4 regions of the Bacillus shivajii genome follow, and region 3 is predicted to be linked to each of the others. Evidence: riboswitches for the same ligand, from Rfam matches in the RefSeq annotation. Region 3 holds a riboswitch; each other region holds the start of a gene.
What was found. A riboswitch is a leader RNA that binds a small molecule or an ion and turns the genes downstream of it on or off. The one in region 3 is predicted to bind S-adenosylmethionine.
Positions count from the first base shown of each region.

Region 1: it holds a riboswitch for S-adenosylmethionine, as region 3 does, so the genes downstream of both, LGQ02_RS16380 (hypothetical protein) here and LGQ02_RS17405 (methionine ABC transporter ATP-binding protein) in region 3, are expected to answer to the same signal.
Region 2: it holds a riboswitch for S-adenosylmethionine, as region 3 does, so the genes downstream of both, metX (homoserine O-acetyltransferase MetX) here and LGQ02_RS17405 (methionine ABC transporter ATP-binding protein) in region 3, are expected to answer to the same signal.
Region 4: it holds a riboswitch for S-adenosylmethionine, as region 3 does, so the genes downstream of both, LGQ02_RS04165 (methionine ABC transporter ATP-binding protein) here and LGQ02_RS17405 (methionine ABC transporter ATP-binding protein) in region 3, are expected to answer to the same signal.

Region 1 is NZ_CP084703.1:3,380,995-3,384,892, reverse strand. It holds gene LGQ02_RS16395 (class I SAM-dependent methyltransferase) at 1-65, opposite strand, end outside; gene LGQ02_RS16390 (metal-sensitive transcriptional regulator) at 283-543, shown strand; gene LGQ02_RS16385 (YitT family protein) at 676-1,560, opposite strand; SAM riboswitch class I at 1,818-1,908, shown strand; gene LGQ02_RS16380 (hypothetical protein) at 2,043-2,678, shown strand; gene LGQ02_RS16375 (hypothetical protein) at 2,782-3,570, opposite strand.
Region 2 is NZ_CP084703.1:3,357,846-3,361,743, reverse strand. It holds gene LGQ02_RS16295 (molybdopterin biosynthesis protein) at 1-35, shown strand, start outside; gene LGQ02_RS16290 (twin-arginine translocase TatA/TatE family subunit) at 97-306, shown strand; SAM riboswitch class I at 821-947, shown strand; SAM riboswitch class I at 1,150-1,276, shown strand; gene metX (homoserine O-acetyltransferase MetX) at 1,371-2,456, shown strand; SAM riboswitch class I at 2,470-2,585, shown strand; gene LGQ02_RS16280 (PLP-dependent aspartate aminotransferase family protein) at 3,139-3,898, shown strand, end outside.
Region 3 is NZ_CP084703.1:3,597,632-3,601,529, reverse strand. It holds gene LGQ02_RS17415 (MFS transporter) at 1-1,273, shown strand, start outside; gene LGQ02_RS17410 (hypothetical protein) at 1,337-1,705, shown strand; SAM riboswitch class I at 1,758-1,866, shown strand; gene LGQ02_RS17405 (methionine ABC transporter ATP-binding protein) at 2,121-3,146, shown strand; gene LGQ02_RS17400 (methionine ABC transporter permease) at 3,196-3,825, shown strand; gene LGQ02_RS17395 (MetQ/NlpA family ABC transporter substrate-binding protein) at 3,845-3,898, shown strand, end outside.
Region 4 is NZ_CP084703.1:863,282-867,179, forward strand. It holds partial or broken gene LGQ02_RS04145 (staygreen family protein) at 1-52, opposite strand, end outside; gene LGQ02_RS04150 (NUDIX hydrolase) at 244-678, opposite strand; gene LGQ02_RS04155 (VOC family protein) at 765-1,163, shown strand; gene LGQ02_RS04160 (HIT family protein) at 1,175-1,558, shown strand; SAM riboswitch class I at 1,806-1,931, shown strand; gene LGQ02_RS04165 (methionine ABC transporter ATP-binding protein) at 2,070-3,098, shown strand; gene LGQ02_RS04170 (methionine ABC transporter permease) at 3,088-3,750, shown strand.

The DNA of each region.
Region 1 (3,898 bases), 220 kb from region 3:
ATCGCTTTTTCATTAAGTTGAAAGATATCATCATAGTAGTGCGCTAATGTTGAATAAAATTCCATCGTTTTTCCTCCTCTCTATATAAATTATCTCCCTTTTTGTAGTTCATGTCAGTGTTCCATCTCACACTATTTTCATTTTAATTTGTTAAGCTATTTTTTTCAAAAACACAGTGTTTATTTGTAAGGTGAGCATAAAATATAGTAATATGATAAGAAAGAAAGGAATTTAATTCTTATTATAAATGATTAACACAAAATAAGTTAGGTGGTGGCAATGATGGAATATTCAGCAGATATGAAAAATCGGTTAAAGCGTGTAGAAGGACAAGTACGTGGTGTCATAAAAATGATGGATGATGAAAAAGACTGTAAATCAATCATTACACAAATGACTGCGATCCGTTCTGCAATTGACCGTGCAACAGCTTATGTTGTCGCAAAAAACTTAGAAGTATGTTTAAGAGAACAAACAGAGACGGAAGAAGAGCGCGACGAAGTGATTGAAGAAGCAATAAAAATGCTCGTTAAAAGTCGCTAATCAAAATATATGCAAATGGAAACGAGAGAAATCTCGTTTTTTTATTTATATTGTTCACAAAATTGTCGAGGACCTGGTCCTTGACAATTTTCGTTAGAAAAAGGACCTGCTTTTTAATGCAGGTCCTTTTGATTATGAAATTTTTAAGGGGCGTTTTTCTTGGTCGAATGTAAAGCCTTCTCCGCCAACTTCTTTTACATCATTCACTGAGAAGAATGCGTATGGATCAATATCATCAATAAGATTTTTTAACTGAATAAGTTCATTACGGTTAACAACACAATACAAAACTTGGCGTTCATCCGATGTGAAGCTACCTTTTCCAGTTAAGACAGTAGAGCCACGAGACATTTGCTGAATGATTGCCTTTGAAAGTTCATCAGTTTTGTTTGAAATAATCATTGCAGACTTTGCTGCACTTGCTCCTTCAATAATGAAGTCGATGACGCGGCTAGCAACAAAAACGGTGACGAGCGTATACATGGCAAGGTCTATTGATAAGTGAATTAATGATATTGAAATGACAAATGCATCAAATGTGAACATAAATCGTCCTAAACTCATTCCAGTATACTTATTTGCAAGCCGAGCGAGGATATCAGCGCCTCCTGTTGTTCCACCAGCGCGAAAAATTAGGCCTAGTCCTATTCCTACACAAGCTCCAGCAAAAAGTGAGACAAGGATCATGTCATTATGTAGCGGAAGCTCAGTAATAGGGTACGTTTCAAATAACCTTAGAGATGCAGATAAAGCGATCGTTCCGATAATACTGTAAATTAACATTAATCTACCAAGCAATTTATACCCGATCAAAAATAGGGGGATATTTAATAAAAGGTTGGATAGTGACGGCTCGATTGTAAATAAGTAATAAAGTAGTAAAGTAATCCCTGTAAAACCACCGTGAGCCAATCCATGTTGCATATTAAAATGAATGATTCCAAATCCGAATATCAACGTTCCAACTATAATAATGATGATAGGTTTCATACGAACACCTTCAAATAATTGGGCCATCTTCTATACAACCTCCTTCAATGATTTTTCTCAAATCCAGACGAAGTATAACACAGCCTTTATCCTTCCCCAACACAATTAAGGGAAGTAAATAAATTCAGAAAATGAAAACCGTTTACAACAAAAGCGATGTAATGTAGAAAAAATATGAAGATTATAAGATATGTATTGACCGCACTGAATATAAGTGTTAATATTCAAATAATTCTAACTTTTACTTACTACGTATTTCCTGACAACCTCACCTTTTTTTTAAACTCTTATCAAGAGTGGCGGAGGGACTGGCCCTTTGAAGCCCGGCAACCAGCTATCCACACAAGTATGGTGCTAATTCCTGAAAGATAAGAGGCATTCTTTTTTAGATCTCCAAAAGTTAATTTACATCTATTCCAAGGCCATGTAGCTAAGAACATTTGTTCAACCTATCATTTTTCACCTTATGCATTGTATAATAAGTAATTGGTGAAGGACGGGATGAACGAATGATAAAAAAAATGGCGGTTAGTATAATTGTAATGACGATGTTTACGACTGTACTGTTGTTACTAGTATTTCAATTCGTATCTCCCTCTACATTTGGAGAGGGAAATGAGCAAGATGATGACATTATTACTCATTCATTTCATAATGAAGATTACTATTATTACTTAACAGATGAACAAGTAAATGAGGCGATTGAGCAAGGGAAGGAAAGTTTAACGACATTAGAAGGTTATCAGCTTCCAAAATTAGATTCAACAATAGAATCACAAGACATTGCTTTTGTTTATATAAACACGCCTTATTTAAAGACAAAGTTACTTGCTCGTGATACGTATGATCAATATGGGAGAACAATGAGGCCACAAGAAGTAAAATTAGAGTTAATGGACAAGTTTCTTTCTTTTTCATCCAGGTTTCAAGGTAATAAGGGGTATATATATGAAATTGAAATGGTGCAAGATGGTGAAATGATCGATCCAGTGGAGGTAACAGTATCTGGAAATGGTACATTAAAAACCGTTTATTTCGAGGTTGATGAGATTTCGTTTACTAAAAATGCGCAGTTAATGATAAGTGACCGTTTAGATGATTCAAAATATGAATCTTATGAAATTGATTTTACTCAATATAAATGACTGAGCAGACAAAATAAGGATATTCTCTTTTATCGGGAGAAAGTAAAAACGGGTTGTCTCAATGATGAGACAGCCCGTTACGATTGTATGCAAGCTAAAAATTTTAAGGTGTTCCATCCACAACTTCAGGATAATTCTCAATTAAGTATTCGAACACATCTTGTTCGAACTCATAATACATACGGAAATTGTATTCTTCTTCTGTTTCATCTTCTTTCATCTCTTCTGTTGCCATAACATCAGATTTTATTTCATTCCAAATATAAGGTTTTAAGAACCGGAATTCTAATTGTCTAACAAGTAAAAGTTCGTTTTCTTTTTCTAATTCATTTAGAAATACTCGTGCACTGTCTTCTAGTTCCTCTCTTAAACCATTATTTTCAACAAAGGAAAGAAAGGTGTTTTCATTGTACTCAAACCCTTTTCTTTGTTGTGCGACTTCTAACCAAGATACTAACTCGATCGCGGTTAATCTAGCATCATATTCATTAGCTTCCTCTTCCTCTAAATGGAATCCATCGGTTAACATTGTATATTCTTGGTTTAAAAGTGCATGATCAAAGAAAGATTGCTTTGTAGGGTATTCATGATGTGGTAAGTAATGTTCATTTATTACTGTTTGTGCATGCTCTTTATATTCTTTTTCCTCCAACTCATCTTCGTTTGTAGAATCAGAAAGATGTTCTTCATTTTCATTATTATTTTCATTTGTAATATTTATATTTTCCATATTATCTGTGTTTTCGTTAACTGTTGTATCTTGTTCCTGTTCATTATTCCTTTCAATTGGATAACTCGTAGGATCTGTTTGGTATAAATACAACATCAATACACTAAGAGCTACAAGGATGATTGCTCCTGCAATGATAAAAAACTTTTGACGATTCGCCATCTTGTCACCTCGAATAGTTTTGAGAAAATGAAGATGTCCTTATTATAATGGATATTTGCGAGAAACGAAACAAGAAAGCCTGCCTTATTATAAGGAACTGCTTCAACTTGTAAGGGGTTTACACAACATCTTAGAAAAACGGAGTTTGAAGGTTTACGTTGTTATGAGAAAAGTACCACTTATATCTAGGACTTTATTAGGTGATATTATGGTTCGAAATAGACTATCTACTCAAAATAGTGTGATAAATATAAATATACCGGTCATTTTCAGAAATCTCATTTATGTTTAAAATCTGAAAATTTACTCTGGATTGGAAGATAAAGCC
Region 2 (3,898 bases), 240 kb from region 3:
AAAATATTGAACCGTATTACTTAGCAAAAGTTTAAAAAATAGACATTGTTTTTTGTCAAAAACTCGTGTAATTTAAACGTAGGAGGTGCGTTATTTATGCTTTCAAACATCGGAATTCCAGGCTTAGTTTTAATTCTCGTCATCGCACTAATTATTTTTGGACCGAAAAAGCTACCTGAAATGGGAAGAGCTGTCGGGCAGACGTTAAAAGAATTTAAGAAATCAACAAAAGAATTAACAAATGAAGTTACAGAACCAATTGACGATATAAAAAATGAAGCAAAAAAAGTGACAGAAGATAAATAATAAGAGTAAACGTCTGGTAAAGGGGAACCCCTTAATCAGGCGTTTTTCTATTGTGTGAATGATCACCACTTCATATGGTGCCAGGCACCTGGGAAAAGAATGGGATTTGATGGTAGGGCACGTATTTTATACATTGTTATACAAGGTTGGGCAAGGGGATCAGTTACAGGATTCGTGACTGTTTGTGTTTTCAACGACGTGTGGTTGTCTGACCTTGCTTTTCCTTGATATTATGGGATATTGCTTGAGTTTTGAATCCTGCAAAAATGAGTCTGATTCACGTGACCCGGACTCAATGTTGTAGGACTCAATCCATGAATAAACAGGTGTAATAATGAATATGAAATCTCGTTAAGTGTATAAAAATACAAATATAATCCTAAATTAAAATCATCCATCATATTTTACTTTCAAACATCGTACAATAAAAAAACATCACTAAATATTTTGACACTTTTTATGATAAGTGTTATGATCTTCATCAACTTCATATTTTTACAAATGTCAAAGAAATTCTTTATCAAGAGAGGCGGAGGGACTGGCCCGACGAAGCCCGGCAACCAGCATGGTATCAATACGATTCAACCATATCATGCAAGGTGCTAATTCCTGCAAAGCAAATTAGCTTTGGGAGATGAGAATGATCCATTTTGTTTTGACAAAATGGCCGCTCAAACATTCATTCACTGATCCCTTTGCTATAACACTTAGCAAAGGGATTTATGTTACATTTTCCATTTTTGCTAAAAAATCTAATAAAAGTTGTTGACGGTAATGCATTAAAGTGTTAATCTTTTAACAAGTTAATCAATAAAAATAATTCAAAAAAATAAAAATATAATTCTCTTATCAAGAGAGGTGGAGGGACTGGCCCGATGAAGCCCGGCAACCAGCATAAATGTGATGTATTATTTACATCCCATATGCAAGGTGCCAATTCCAACAAAGCAGTTGCTTTGAAAGATGAGAGAGGGATCTTTGTCATACATAAGTCTCTCTGTCTCTTTCAGGCAGAGGGACTTTTTTAGTGAAAAAATGATGAATGATGATTAGGAGGTGACAAGGTGAAAGTCAAGCAAAAAACCAACATAACAACTGGTACCGTTACGCTTCCAAAAATCAAGCTCGATTCTGGAGTTGAACTTATAAATGTCACCTTAGCATATGAACGGGCAGGACCTCCAAATGGTGAAACGATTCTTGTCTGTCATGCACTTACTGGAAATCAACATACAGTAGGGACTGAAGATCAGCCAGGTTGGTGGCGAGGATTAATTAATGATCAAAGCTTTATTGATATTCAAACATATGAAGTGATAACGTTTAATGTTTTAGGAGGGTGCAACGGATCGACGGGTCCAACTTCAACAAATCCTTTAACGAGGGAAACTTACAAAGGTGATTTTCCATTTATTACTATACGAGATATTGTTCGAGCTCAACAATTGGCATTACAACAATTAAACATTAACAAATTAAAAGCTGTGATCGGTGGCTCTTTAGGAGGAATGCAAGCACTTGAATGGGCAGTCATGTACCCGGACTTGATTGATCAAGTGATCGTATTAGCTGCCACGCCATCGTTAAGTGATTACGGCATAAGCTATAATGCAATCGCAAGAAAAGCAATTATCGATGACCCAAATTGGAACGGTGGGAACTACACGGATCAAGCCTTTCCGGAAAATGGATTTGCAACCGCTCGAATGATCGGGATGATTACGTATCGATCGGACGGTCTTTTTAACCAAAGATTTCATCGGGACCAAAGAGACGCTTGGGGAAAACGTCACGATGAAATTGCTTATCAAGTAGAGTCTTATCTCCTATATCAAGGAGAAAAATTCACAAAACGTTTTGATCCAAACAGCTACTTGTATTTACTAAAAGCTATGGATCACCACGACTTAGAATATCGAAGAGGGCCACTTACTGAAGTGCTCAGTCGCTTTAAAAAAAATGTTCAGTTAATTGCATTTCAAGGAGATTTACTTTATCCTCCTGATGAAATGAAAAGACTTGCTAATGTGTGGGAAAAAGCTGGTGCTAACGTTCAGTTTCAGGGCATTCAAACGGCCTTTGGTCATGACGGGTTTTTAACCGAATTTGAAAAATGGGGTGAGACCATTCAAAAAACATTACAAAAATAAATAATGAACACAACTCTTATAAAGAGTGGCAGAGGGACTGGCCCGATGAAGCCCGGCAACCACAAAGGACCTTACTTTGGAAGGTGCCAAATCCTGCAAAATGACAGCGTTCATTTTGAGAGATAAGAGAAAGGACACGAGATCACGTCAACCTTTCTCTTATCGCGAAAGGTTTTTATTTTTGGCTCTTTTCGTAAACTTTGTTGCTATTTTTAAAAAGATTGGTTGAGTGAAAGGCGGCGATTCCAGCGCCGAGCGTAGCATTATAAATAAGCTGCGAGTTGTCTCGACGGACAAAGCTGCATAGCGTTGCTCGCAGAGGAAGAGACAGGAAACATATTGGCTGAAGCGTTGCCCACGGCAAAGAAGACACTGTGAATTCGAAAGAAGTGAAGAATGAACAGATGTCGCACTTGTGCCTAGAGGTGCAAAGAAGACACTGTGAATTCGAACGAAGGGAAGAATAAACAGATGTCGCACTTGTGCTCTGGAGTGAAAGCGCCCGTCTGTAACGTAAACCAAGCCTGAAAGATTTCTCAAAAACAACAATCTATGCGAAAAGAGCCTTATTTTTAGATAGCTTGTAAAGAGAACGAAGTGAATTTAAAAGGACAATCGCATTTCTACCCATGATTAAACTTATTTCAGGATAGAATCTTTAAAAAATTAGGAGGAATGACAAATGAGTAACAATCAAAACTTTGAAACTTATAACTTAGAAACAGTGGCTTTACACGGAGGGCAGGCACCAGATCCAACGACAGGTTCACGAGCTGTCCCGATTTATCAAACGAGTTCATACGTTTTCCATGATACGGATCATGCAGAAAGTCTTTTTTCACTTGATGAGCCTGGTAACATTTATAGCCGTATTGGAAATCCGACTGTCGACGTTTTTGAAAAACGAATTGCCCTATTAGAAGAAGGAGTCGCATCTGTTGCAACAGCGTCAGGAATGGCCGGCATTGCACTATCCATTTTTAACATTGCAAGTGCTGGCGATGAAATTGTTGCAGCAACAAACCTTTATGGTGGTACGTACAATTTGTTTTCGATCACTTTACCACGATACGGAATTAACGTTCGTTTTGTAGATCCAACAGACCCACAAAACTTTAAAGATGCGATTAATGACAAAACGAAAGCTGTTTTTGCTGAAACGATTGGAAACCCGAGTCTCCACGTTTTAGACATTGAAGGAGTCGCTGATGTTGCGCATGAAGCAGGAATTCCACTCATTATTGATAACACGTTTGCAACACCTTATGTGTGTAAGCCGATCGCTCTAGGAGCAGACATCGTCATTCACTCCGCAACAAAATGGATTGGTGGTCATGGAACATCGATTGGTGGAGTGGTTGTTGATGGTGGACGATTTAACTGGCAGTCAGAAAAGTTTCCGCAATTTACAGAGCCAGATCAAAGCTACAATGGCGTTGTTT
Region 3 (3,898 bases):
AAGAATTATTGGTGACTGGTCTGATCAATTTAAAGGTTACAACAAAAATGTCCGTCTTTTTTTAGTAAGCTCCATACTTGCACATATCGGTATGGGTATTTTTATGATCATTTATAATTATTACATTCGAGAATTAGGGTATGATGATCAAATGAATGGTAGTGTCATTGCCTTTCAATCGATGGCGACAGCACTCCTTCTACTACCGGCTGGAATATTAAGTGACAGAATTGGCAGGAAAAAACTCATTTTCGTTGGCGCAGTATTTGCAGCGTCTAGTTTATTTTTAAGGGCGATATTATCGCTAGAAGTTCTCTTACTTGGTACAGCGTTTATGACAGGGATGTTTATGGCTTTTATCCAAGTTTCTTCGATTCCTCTTCTGGCAGAAAACTCGACAGAAAAACAACGAGTCCACCTGTTTAGTTTTAACTTTGCGATTATCATGGTGGCAAATGTCATTGGTAATACACTTGGAGGAACATTAAGCGACTTTTTTAATTACATCGTTGGTTTTAATACACTGTGGAGCATTCGGCTTACGTTATTAATTGGGGCAGGCTTCTTTTTTGCAGCGCTCATTCCTATTTTAAAAATTAGAGAAGATCGTAAACTTACGGATAAATCAGACGGGAATAGGTCCTTTAAAAAATTATTTAACACACATAAACAAGGGATTAAGATCATTCTTTTATTTGCCGTTGCACAAATTTTAATTGGTTTTGGTTCAGGGCTTGTGATCCCGTATTTAAACCTATATTTTGTAGACAGGTTTGATATTTCGCATTCACTTGTTGGGATCATCATTTCAGCAGGGCAAGGGATGACCGCTATCGCTCTTCTCATCGGTCCTGCCGTTGTGAAAAAAGTCGGTGAAGTCAATGCGGTCGTCATCTTACAGCTATTGTCGATTCCGTTTTTATTAATTACAGCTTTTACTGAAAATATTTATTGGGCTGTATTTGGTTTTCTATTCCGGCAAGCTTTAATGAACGCAGGAAACCCAATTCAAATGTCACTTATGATGCGAAGTGTTGACGATTCGATCAAAGGACTTGCAAATTCCGTCGGGCAAGCTGTTTTCCAGCTCGGTTGGGCTGTGATGGGTCCAGTTTCAACGACGATCGTCATGGTATATGGCTCATACTCAGGATACGCGATCGTTTTTTCAATTACTGGAGCCCTCTATGTCATTGGAACCGTCTATTTCTTCATTGTTTTCCGAAAGCCCCTTCCGAAATCAGAAAATCTATCAAGAACTGTTGCAGGATAGAGGAAAATAAGAGGAGGAAGTGGAATAAGTTTACAAGGAAATAAGTAAAAAGGCGGGGATAAATTGAAAGAGGTAATTAATGAATTCATAAATCGAGTCCGAGAAAAAGACGCGCTCCAAAAGTTAATGATGAATCGTGTATTAACTGTTTCTTTCAATAATGAACAGGAACTCTGTTATTTAATGGTCGATAACAATTTGTTAAAAATTGTGAGTGGGCTTGATTGCGATAGTCATGTTATCATTGAAGGCAGTGAAGATGATCTAAAAGAATTATTGTACGGTGAGGACTTCCTACTATCTATGAAAAAACGAGAAGACCTGAAAGTAAAAGGGAAGTTAAAAGACTTGTTATTAATAGAATCTTTATTTTATTTGGCAAATACTTCTGATCGAAAAGGTAGGAAACATGTTGACAGTAAAATCGGTTAATGATAATATCCTACTTAACTGATTTAATGAGTTAAATAATTAAAAACAAATTCTCTTATCCAGAGAGGCGGAGGGACTGGCCCGATGAAGCCCGGCAACCACAATGAAAATTGGAAGGTGCCAATTCCAACAAAGCAGATAACTGCTTTGAGAGATGAGAGAAAGGTTTTTCAGTCTTGATATTGGAAACCTTTCAGCTCGTCTTATTGCGCTGAAAGGTTTTTTGTTTTCTATCTTGATTTGAGTATTAAATAGAAAACGACAACAGAGTCTAGAAGCGAAAAGAAAAAAGCTGAGTTTAGTTTATCAATCGGAGACTAAGTGCAGTGAAATAATCATAGATGTTTTAAACCTAGTAATCATATGAGATTAATAAATATATTAGTTAGGTTTATAGAAAGTGAGGCTTATTCAAATGATCTCGTTATCAAAATTGGTGAAAACCTTCAATACGAGGGACGGCAAAGTAACAGCTGTAGATCATATTGACTTGACGATCGAAAAAGGAGAAATCTTTGGGATCATCGGATACAGTGGTGCAGGTAAAAGTACATTAATTCGACTTTTAAATATGTTAGAGGCACCAACTTCTGGTGAAGTCTCTGTTGCCGATAAAAACATGAACAATCTCTCAAAAAAAGAATTAAGAAATGCACGACAAGAGATTGGGATGATTTTTCAACATTTTAATTTATTATGGTCACGTACTGTAAAAGAAAACATTGCATTCCCGCTTGAGATCAAAGGCGTTCCTAAAAAAGAACGTGACAACCGAGTGAATGAATTAATCGAGCTTGTTGGCTTAAGCGGACGTGGAGGATCCTATCCATCACAATTAAGTGGCGGGCAAAAACAACGAGTTGGTATTGCTAGGGCGCTCGCAAATAATCCGAAAGTGTTGCTCTGTGATGAAGCAACTTCTGCATTAGACCCGAAAACAACAGAATCGATCTTGGATTTACTCGTTGACATTAATGAGAAGCTAGGCTTAACAATTGTTCTTATTACTCATGAAATGCACGTCATTCGAAAAATTTGCCACCGCGTAGCAGTGATGGAAGATGGTCAAATTGTGGAACAAGGAAACGTTCTTGATATTTTTAAAAAGCCGAAAGAACACATGACAAAAGAATTTGTTAAGCAAGTGACCGAGCCAGAAGAAACAGAAGAGGCAATCCGTCATTTATTTTCAGAAAATGGCATTCACACCGTCCTTCAGCTTACTTTTGTTGGAGGCGATGCGAAGAAGCCACTTATCAATGATCTCATCAGGTCATATGATGTCACCGTTAATATATTGCAAGGAAAAATTAGTCAAACGCAAAACGGCCCATATGGTTCACTATTTATTAGTGTCGATGGGGCGCAAGAAGAGTTAAATAAAGTCAAAGACTTTATACGTAACCAAGATGTAGAAGTGGAGGTGATCCACGGTGATTAATTTCTTACTCGGAAACATTTTGCTCTTTCCAAATGTGAATTGGGAAAGAATGTGGGATGCGACGTTAGAAACCGTTTATATGACAGTCATTGCCTTAGCATTAACTTTTTTAATTGGTGTGATCTTAGGGTTACTGCTCTTTTTAACAGGCAAAGGCAATTTATTAGAAAATAAAGTGGTTCATGCAATTATAGGTGCCTATGTCAATGTGACAAGGTCCATCCCATTTATTATTTTAATTGTTTTACTCATTCCCTTTACGATAGCGATATTAAAAACATTTTTAGGACCTTCTGCAGCATTACCGGCATTAATCATCGGTTCTGCACCGTTCTATGCAAGGTTAGTTGAAATTGCCTTTCGTGAAATAGATAAAGGGGTCATTGAAGCTTCAAAAGCAATGGGGGCTTCGAACTGGCAAATTATTTATAAAGTCTTATTACCAGAATCCATGCCAGCACTGATCTCAGGATTAACAGTAACAGCGATTGCTCTTGTCAGTTATACAGCAATGGCTGGAGTTATCGGAGCTGGGGGTCTCGGTGATCTCGCTTTCCGGGAAGGATTCCAAAGAAGTCGACATGATGTAACACTAATGGCAACAATTCTTATTTTAGTGATTGTCTTTATTCTTCAAATTATCGGCGATCGCGTAACAAATAAACTAGATAAAAGATAAAAAGATGGGGGTATTATTAATGAAAAAATTTATGTTGAAACTTGGAGCAGTGGTATTATCAGTAGGTTTATTA
Region 4 (3,898 bases), 1.7 Mb from region 3:
CTGCTGGGGGAATGGTCTTTACTGTTAACTTCTCAGGATCAAAAGAAGACAAAGAAATACCTCCATACTGTTATTTTATTGAGGAAGGGTAGTAGAAATCGCTGTTGTAAACCCTCGTTGTACGATATGTAGGTTTATGACAACATGAGTGGGTAATCGCCTATATTTCATAGAATGTTTTGCCTAGTAGAGAAGCGCTGAAACTGTTCTTTCTAGTAATTCATGAACAACCTTCGATCATATTCATGAATACTTCCTAATTAAGGAAAGGTAATCTCCTTGCTGTCCTGCTAATTGTGGAAGGGAGTGAACGGCTTCCCACCTATATTTGAATACTAGTCCTTCGTCTTCACCGCCACCTGTTACGTGATGTGCCCAGCTTTGTAAATGCTCTCCTTGTATGTGTAAAACAAAAACATGGCGTTCGTGTAATTCCTGTTTTTCCGGGTGAGTGTAGTAGAAGACGCCGACTTTTCTTTGGAGATGTAACTTACTCCGTTTTAGTCCTGACTCTTCTTCAATTTCTCGAAAGAGTGCATCTTCAATTTTTTCTCCTTCTTCGACGGTCCCGCCCGGTACTTGGATTCCTGCTTCTGGTATGTCTTTATGGTCATGCACGAGAAGCTCAAGCTGTTCTCTGTTGCGTCTTGTAATGTATGCTAATACTTTTACTTTCATCTTTTCCTCCTTTAAAACATATTGTTCCAAAATTATATAGGAAAATCTATCGTTATGTCGAATCGATTGATGAAAGGAGTGAGGGAATGCAATTCACACATACACGTTTATTAGTAAAAGATTATGAGACTTGTTTTAAGTTTTATAAAGATACTTTAGGGTTTGAAGTCGATTGGGGGGACGAAAACACAAATTACGCTCAGTTTCAAACGGGTGGACATTTACTTGCGATTTTTGGTCGGAAAATGATGGCTGATGCAGTTGGAAAAAGCGATCGACCTCTAGAAGCACAACAAATGGATCGCATTGTCCTTATCTTTCGCGTAGACAATGTGGATGAATCAGCATACTCGTTGAAGAAGAATGGAGTTAGTCTTGATCTTGAGCCGGTTGATCGACCAGATTGGGGGATTCGTGTTGCTCACTTTAGAGACCCTGACGGGAACTTAATCGAGATAAATGAACCGATCCCATATACTGGTTAGGAGGGATTAACGTGGAACAATGTTCTTTGTGCCATTTTTATGAGTATACGGGGCAAAAAGTTGTGTACGAAAATGAGTATTGTTTATTTTTACAAATGCCACAAGAAGTGTTAATCGGTTCAGGACTCATTATCCCGAAAGAGCATCGTCAAACAGTCTTTGACTTAACGGGAGCAGAATGGAAAGCAACATACGATTTGCTCCGCGAAGTAAAAAGAAAACTAGATGAAGAATATCATCCTGACGGTTATAACGTTGGCTGGAATTGTGAAGAAGTAGGTGGTCAGTCGATTCCTCATGCTCATATGCATGTGATTCCTAGATATAAAGATGAGCCTTATGCTGGCAAAGGGATTCGGTATTGGTTAAAAAGTAGGGAGAATACACGAATCTAAGTAGTTAATGGATCGTATAAAAATCGATACGACCTTGAGCATTCAATGAACGACAAGCATTCCATAAAAAAAAATTTTTTATAAAAAATTCGGAACACTAAATATTATTGATGAATCAGTAATGATTGCGTTTTCAAAATGTAAGATAAATTCATTTTAATCACTATTTTCCGAAAAGTCGATATTGACACATTGTTTTTGCAGATGTAAGATACCCATTACCAACAAAAAACAAAAAATAATAATCTTCTTATCCAGAGAGACAGAGGGACATGGCCCAATGAAGTCTCGGCAGCGGATTTTTACGTATGAAATGTCGTAAAAGTACTGTGCCAATTCCTGCAAGCTATCATAAAAGCTTGGAAGATGAGAAGAGCGAGTTACATACATATATTTTGTGTGAACCCCTCTTCTTATTTGAAAGAAGAGGGGTTTTTTGTTTTAAAAATTGTCATGGACCTGGTCTAGTACAATTTTGTGAACGAGATAGAAAGGGGTTTTAATAGACAGCATGATTACATTTGATAATGTCAGTAAAGTTTTTGGAGATGGTGAAGAAGGGGTTGCAGCGGTAAAGGATGTATCGTTGCAAGTGAATAAAGGTGATATCTACGGTGTGATTGGTTTTAGTGGGGCTGGAAAAAGTACGCTTGTCCGGTGTGTAAACCTTCTAGAGCGACCAACTTCAGGAAGAGTTCTCGTCAATGAGCAGGATATGATGAAATTATCAGCTGCGTCACTGCGTGATGCTAGGAAAAAGATCGGAATGGTCTTCCAGCATTTTAACTTATGTGAGTCGAAAACAGTTTTTAATAATGTGGCCATTCCATTGTATTTATCAAAAACACCAAAAGAAGAAGTGAAACAGCGAGTAAATGAACTATTAGAATTCGTTGGGTTATCTGATAAGGCATCTCAATATCCAGATCAATTATCTGGTGGGCAAAAGCAGCGTGTAGGTATTGCCAGGGCGCTTTCGACTTCACCTGAAGTTTTACTATGTGATGAAGCAACATCAGCACTCGACCCGCAAACAACAGATTCCATTTTACAGCTTGTAAAAAAAGTGAATCGCGAGCTTAACATTACCGTCCTAATGATTACACACGAAATGAACGTGATTCGTGAAGTTTGTAATAAAGTAGCAGTCATGGAAAATGGAGAGCTGATCGAAGAAGGAAGCGTGTTCGATGTATTCTCAAAGCCAAAAGCCAGAACGACGAAAAACTTTGTGAATTCTGTTATGCAGGATGACATTCCGAAATCGATCTTAAATATGCTTGATCCGCAAAATCAGCGAAAGCCGCTATACAGAATTTTATTTGAAGGAAATTTAGCTGGAAAGCCTGTTTTATCTCAAGTGGCAAGAAAGTTTGAACTCGACGTGAATGTCCTGCACGGTCATATCACAGAATTGCAAGAACAACCATTTGGGAATTTAATTGTCCAGTTTGACGGAGCAGACCAGAATATAGAGAAAGCTGTTGAATACATCGGAGAGAACTTGATCATCAAGGAGGTAGAAAATCATGAACGTTGAGTGGAGTACATTTTGGGTTCGCGTTTGGGATGCGACTCTTGAAACATTGGCGATGACCGGTTTTTCCTTATTATTTGCAGCATTAATCGGTTTGCCAGTAGGAATTGCATTAGTTGTTACAAGAGACGGAGGCTTATTTGAAAGTCCATTATTTTTCCGCGTGACAAATACGATCGTAAATATTTTTAGATCAGTACCATTTATTATATTAATGGTTGCGATCATTCCATTTACGAGGTTTGTCGTTGGTACATCTATTGGAACAGCAGCGGCAGTCGTACCATTAGTCGTTTTTGCAGCACCATTTATTGCAAGACTCGTAGAGAGTAGTTTACTAGAAGTATCACCCGGAATCATTGAAGCAGCCGAGGCAATGGGGGCAACCCCATGGCAAATTATATTTCGATTTATGGTGCCAGAAGCATTAAGTTCACTTGTTTTGAACTTTACGATTGCAACGATTGGTATTATTGGAGCTTCAGCGATGGCAGGAGCCGTTGGAGGCGGTGGTCTTGGTGACTTAGCGATTGCCTACGGATACCAGCGCTTTATGGGAGATGTCATGTTAGTTACCGTTATTATATTAATTGTTTTAGTGCAAGGGATTCAAATGTTTGGTAATAAGCTATCACAAGCAATTCGCAGACATTAAGAAATAGGCTCCGTTAAAGTTATTTTTCGGAGTGTTGTTGATAAAACACGAGACTCCTGTGGGATAAGCGTCAGGTGAAGACTCCATAGAACGAGCTTGAGAGTTCGAGGAGGCTGAGGCGACGCCCACGGCAAAGTAGACACCGTAA